One region of the Geobacillus sp. CCR genome, then DNA from elsewhere that is predicted to be linked to it. Evidence: riboswitches for the same ligand, from Rfam matches in the RefSeq annotation. Region 1 holds a riboswitch; the other holds the start of a gene.
What was found. Region 1 has a riboswitch for S-adenosylmethionine ahead of ACVBDQ_RS04205 (methionine biosynthesis PLP-dependent protein). Riboswitches for the same ligand answer to the same signal wherever they lie in the genome.
Positions count from the first base shown of each region.

Region 1 (3,097 bases):
AGTTTGTACAGCTCTTTTCCCAACTCTTCATCTTTCACCACGGCCAATCCGGCGACGACGTCGCTATGGCCGGCTAAAAATTTCGTGGCGCTGTGAAGGACGACATCGACGCCAAGGTCAAGTGGCCGCTGCAACGCCGGCGTCATGAACGTATTATCCAAGAATGTCAAACAGCCATGCGCCTTCGCCAGCTTGACGACGCCTTGAATGTCGGTCACTTTTAACAGCGGATTGGACGGCGTTTCCATATAAATGACTTTCGTGTTCGGCCGGATGTTTTCCGCCACTGCGTTTAAATCGGTCATATCGACAAACGTATATTCAATGCCAAAGCGGCCGAGCACCTCCGTAATCATCCGGTACGTGCCGCCGTAGACGTCTTCGGTCACGAGGACGTGGTCGCCTCGGGACAAGAGCAAAAACGCCGTCGAAATGGCCGCCATGCCAGAAGCGAAGGCAAACCCGCGCGTTCCGCCTTCTAACGCCGCAATCGTTTCCTCAAGCGCCTCGCGCGTCGGGTTGCCGGAGCGGCTGTAGTCGTATTTGCCGAACGTGTCGAAATCGAACTGATGGAACGTGGAGGCGTGCTGGATCGGCACGCTCACCGCTCCCGTGTGGCGATCGACTTTCCATTCATTATGGAGCAGTTTCGTTGAAAACGACCATTCCCGTTCCATCGCTTACACCTCTTTCATGTTTTTCAATGCCTGCGCCAAGTCGGCGATCAAATCGTCAACGTGCTCAATGCCGACCGAGAAACGGAGCAGTCGGTTGCAGACGCCGTTTTGGATGCGGATTTCTTCCGGAATGTCGGCGTGCGTCTGCGTCGCCGGGTACGTGATGAAGCTTTCGACTCCGCCTAAGCTTTCCGCGAATGTAATGAGGCGCAAGCTTTTTAAAAACCCGTTCACCCACTTTTCATCGGCAATCCGGAACGACAGCATCCCGCCTCTCCCTGGATACAGCACATCAGTGACATCTTCATGTTCGCGCAAAAAGGCGCTCACTCGCTTCGCATTTTCTTCATGCTGGCGCATCCTTAACGCCAACGTTTTCATCCCGCGAATCAACAGCCATGAATCAAACGGCGACAACACCGCGCCGATGGCGTTCTGGTACTCGGCCAGGCGTTGACAGAGCTCCTCGCCCTTGGCGACGACAAGGCCAGCCAACACGTCGTTATGGCCGCCTAAATATTTCGTCGCGCTGTGGATGACAATATCGGCGCCTTGTTCGATCGGGCGTTGAAGCACCGGTGTATAAAACGTGTTGTCAACAATCAACAAAAGCCCATGCCGTTTGGCGAGCTTGGCGACCGCCGAAATATCCGCCTCCTGCATCAATGGGTTCGTCGGCGTTTCCAAAAAGATGGCTTTCGTTTTTTCCGTGATTTTTTCTTCCACAGCATCAAGATCGGCAAAATCGACGTAATGAAAGCCGAGACCGTACTTGCGCCAGCCGCGCTCAAACAGGCGGTACGTCCCGCCGTAAAGGTCGGCCGATACGAGAAACTCGTCTCCGCTCTCAAACAAGGCGAGCACTGTCTGAATGGCGGCCATGCCGGAGCTGAACGCATAGCCTTGGTCGCCGCCTTCCAGTCTCGCGATCGCTTCTTCGACGATTTTGCGCGTGGGGTTGCCGGTGCGGATGTAGTCAAACCCAGTCGACTCTCCGATGCCGGCATGGCGGTAGGCGGTGGAAAAATAAACCGGCGGGTTGACCGTCCCCGTCACCGTTTCGCTCCGGTTGCCAATTTGCGCTAACAACGTCTCCAGTTTCTCCATCTCATCTCTCTCCTTCTGCTGAAAATTCCATCATGGATCAACGGCCGACCACTTAATGCCCAACGAAGCACCACTGTCCGTTGGGCAGCGGCCAAGCGCCTTCGTCCGAAACCGCCTCGCGGTTGATGGAAGCGGCCGCTTGAGTAAATAAAAAAAGTCTTCTAAGAAGAAGACTTTTCCATACGCACATGGTCATGCTTCTTCTTATCTGCCGAATTGAATGCTCAATTCGCTGGATTTAGCACCTGGCCGCCGGGCGGCTGGTTGCTGAAGCTTCATTGGGCCAGTTCCCTCCGCTTCTCTTGATAAGAATGGGACGCGTATTCAATTTTTTTAAATTTAATAAAAATGTAACGCATTCCCCACGTTTTTGCAAGCCATTTTTTTGTCAGCGGTGCGATTCGGCAAATTCGCGAAAAATTCGAGCCCTTCATTAACATCTTTGGGCGCAAATATGTTACAATAACAGATGAACTTACGCTTTCATGGAGGATGGTCATGGCGACAGCAACAGGAACGATGCGCGACTGCAAGTTGTACAGCGGAGAGCTGCAAGAAGAAATCGAACTGCTCATCTACTTGCCAAGCAATTTTTCGCCGCTTTACAAATATTCTTTATTAATCGCGCAAGACGGCAAAGATTATTTTATGTATGGAAAAATGAAAACCGTCATCGAAACGCTGATGGCAGAAGGAACAATCGACCGGACGATCGTCGTCGGCATCCCGTATCGGAACGTCAACGACCGCTACGAGAAATACCACCCGGAAGGACGAAAGCACGAAGCATACCTTCGTTTTTTAGCCCATGAGCTCGTCCCGTTTTTGGACCGCGAACTGCCGACATACCAAATGGGCAAAGGCCGGGCGCTGATCGGCGATTCGCTCGGCGGAACGGTGTCGCTTCTAGCCGGGTTGTTGTATCCGCATACATTTGGGAAAATCGCCATGCAGTCCCCCTATATCGATGACTCGGTATTGGCGCGCATCCGCTCATTCCGCGATCCATCGCTCCTTTCGCTTTACCATTCTGTTGGCACAGAGGAAACAGCGGTGAAAACGACGGATGGCCATGTGCGCGATTTTATCACCCCGAATCGAATGGCGCGGGACTTGTTTATGGAAAAACGGTTTGCTTATACGTACCATGAGTTCGAAGGCGGCCATGCGTGGACGTATTGGCAGCCGGATGTACCCCGGGCCGTAGCCGCTGTTTTATCATTATAGGACAAAACGGAGCAACTTCAAAGATGTCGAAGCCGCCGCATCCATTCCGTGCGTTTCCTGTGCATGGAAAAAGAACTGGTTCAAGG
Region 1 is NZ_JBREBQ010000005.1:78,134-81,230, forward strand. It holds gene metC (cystathionine beta-lyase) at 1-677, opposite strand, end outside; gene ACVBDQ_RS04205 (methionine biosynthesis PLP-dependent protein) at 681-1,784, opposite strand; SAM riboswitch class I at 1,986-2,096, opposite strand; gene ACVBDQ_RS04210 (alpha/beta hydrolase) at 2,283-3,011, shown strand.

Region 2 (3,097 bases), on a different contig from region 1:
GAAGCCGATGGCGTCAAAAATTTGCGGCTCTTTCTCGCGCGATAGGTTGATGCATTTCGCATAGCAGCCGCCTTCGATGTTGAAAATGCCGCGGTTTGACCAGCCGTGCTCATCATCGCCGATCAAGCGGCGGTTCGGGTCGGTCGAGAGCGTCGTTTTTCCCGTTCCCGACAAGCCGAAAAAGAGGGCGACGTCGCCTTCCTGGCCGACGTTGGCCGAGCAGTGCATCGGCAGGATGCCTTGTTCCGGCAGCAAATAGTTCATCACCGAGAAAATCGATTTTTTCATTTCGCCGGCATACTCGGTGCCGCCGATCAACACGGTGCGCCGTTCAAACGAGATGATGATGAACGCTTCCGAGCGCGTGCCGTCAACTTTCGGGTCGGCTTTAAAGTTCGGCGCGCAAATGACGGTGAATTGCGGCTCATGCGCGGCGAGCTCTGCGGCGCTCGGCCGAATGAACAGCTGATGGACGAACAAGTTGTGCCAGGCGAATTCGTTGACGACTTGAATCGGCAGCCGGTATTTCGGATCGGCGCCGGCAAAGCCTTTAAACACGAACAGTTCATCTTTCTTCATTAAATAGTCGAGCACTTTGTCGTACAGTTTATCAAACGTCTCCGGAGACATCGGCTGGTTGACCGCGCCCCAGTCGATCGTTTGCTTCGTTGACGGTTCTTCGACGATGTATTTGTCTTTCGGCGACCGCCCTGTGTACTTGCCGGTTGTCACCGCGACGGCTCCGGTGTGCGTCAGCCGTCCTTCGTTCCGTTGCAGGACTTTCTCAACGAGCTCGGCGACGGACAGTTGATGATGCACGTACGGTTTTTGCAGCAATAAATCAAGCTTATTCGTCATGTTTGCGATCCCCATATTCAAAACCTGCCTTCTTTTTGTAATCACTCTTGAAAATAGTATAACACATTTTTATTAATAGTCCATACTAATTGTGTGGGTTTTTCAAACTTTATTTTGCCCAATGTGTTGGTTTCCTTGAGGAAAGAATTTTCGCGGCTGGAAATGATAAAAAATGAATTTTGATAGTTGACTTTGCCGATTCCGTTGCGATAAGATAAGTCATTGAACGGATACTCTTATCCCGAGCCGGTGGAGGGACAGGCCCGATGAAGCCCAGCAACCGTCACAACTGTACATGTGTGAAATGGTGCTAACCTGTGGCAAGGCGCAGTCCTTGAACGATAAGAGTGAAAGGAAGCAATACGATTGCCATGACCTTTCCTCAGCCGTTACAGGAAAGGTTTTTTATATTGCGAAGGGAAAAAGGGAAATGAGTTCCGTGTCGCCACATTATGCCAAGAGGAGGAAACAAACCGAATGTCAGCCAAACGCCGCTTGTTTACTTCAGAGTCTGTGACGGAAGGACATCCGGATAAAATTTGCGACCAAATTTCTGACGCCATTTTGGATGCCATTTTGGAAAAAGATCCAAACGCCCGCGTCGCCTGCGAAACGAGCGTTACGACCGGGCTGGTGCTCGTGAGCGGGGAAATCACGACATCAACATACGTGGACATTCCGCGCATCGTCCGCGATACGGTCCGGGAGATCGGCTACACGCGCGCCAAATACGGATTTGACGCCGATACGTGCGCGGTGCTGACATCGATTGACGAACAATCGCCGGACATTGCGATGGGGGTGGACCGGGCGCTCGAGGCGCGCGAAGGTCAGATGACTGACGAGGAAATCGAAGCGATCGGCGCCGGCGACCAAGGATTGATGTTTGGGTTCGCCTGCAATGAGACGGAAGAATTGATGCCGATGCCGATTTCGCTTGCGCACCGCTTGGCGCGCCGATTGGCGGAAGTGCGCAAAACGGACGTCTTGCCGTACTTGCGGCCGGACGGGAAAACGCAAGTGACGATCGAATACGATGAAAACGGCAAACCGGTGCGCGTCGATACGATCGTCGTTTCCGCGCAGCACCATCCGGAAATTACGCAAGAGCAAATCCAGCGCGACATTAAAGAGCAGGTCATCAAGCCGGTCGTGCCCGCGGAGCTGCTTGATGAGAACACGAAATATTTCATCAACCCGACAGGACGGTTTGTCATCGGCGGTCCGCAAGGGGATGCTGGGTTGACGGGGCGCAAAATCATCGTCGATACGTACGGCGGCTACGCCCGCCACGGCGGTGGCGCGTTCTCGGGCAAAGATCCGACGAAAGTCGACCGCTCGGCGGCGTATGCGGCCCGCTATGTCGCGAAAAACATCGTCGCGGCAGGACTGGCCGACAAATGCGAAGTGCAGCTTGCCTACGCGATCGGCGTCGCCCGCCCAGTTTCGATTTCGATCGATACGTTCGGCACCGGCAAAGTGTCGGAAGACATTTTGATTGAAGTCGTGCGCAACAACTTCGATCTCCGCCCGGCGGGCATCATCAAAATGCTCGACCTTCGCCGCCCGATTTACAAACAGACGGCTGCTTACGGCCATTTTGGGCGTACGGACATCGACCTGCCGTGGGAGCGCACCGACAAAGCCGCCTTGTTGAAAGAACAAGCGCTGGCGTTGGCGGACAAGTGATGAAAGAAAAAGAGCTGCCTGATCACGGCAGCTCTTTTTTGTCGGCGCACGATGTCCGCTGTTGCTGCAGCGCTTTGTAATACTGCCCTTTCTCGACATATTCGCGGCGGATGCGCTCCATTTCGCGGATATCGTCTTCCGTCAGTTCGCGGACGACTTTCGCCGGCCGGCCGAGGGCGAGCGTGTTGGGCGGAATTTTTTTGCCCGGCGGCACTAAACTGCCGGCGCCGATAAACGCGCCTTCCCCGATTTCCGCGCGGTCCAAAATGATTGAGCCCATGCCGATGAGCGCGTTTTTGCGAACGATGGCGCTGTGCAAAATGACTTGATGGCCGACCGTCACCCCGTCCTCAATGATAAGCGGATTGTTTGGACTTTGATGCAAAATTGAGTTATCTTGAATATTGACCCGGTTGCCAATCACCGTTGGCGCCACATCGCCGCGAATGACGGTATTGAACCAAATGCTTGTCTCTTCGCCGATCACGACATCGCCGGTGATCGTCACATAGTCGGCGATAAAGGCGGAGGCGGCAATTTGCGGCGTTTT
Region 2 is NZ_JBREBQ010000023.1:8,105-11,201, reverse strand. It holds gene pckA (phosphoenolpyruvate carboxykinase (ATP)) at 1-873, opposite strand, end outside; SAM riboswitch class I at 1,092-1,206, shown strand; gene metK (methionine adenosyltransferase) at 1,336-2,547, shown strand; gene ACVBDQ_RS12335 (gamma carbonic anhydrase) at 2,570-3,097, opposite strand, start outside.
Region 2: it holds a riboswitch for S-adenosylmethionine, as region 1 does, so the genes downstream of both, metK (methionine adenosyltransferase) here and ACVBDQ_RS04205 (methionine biosynthesis PLP-dependent protein) in region 1, are expected to answer to the same signal.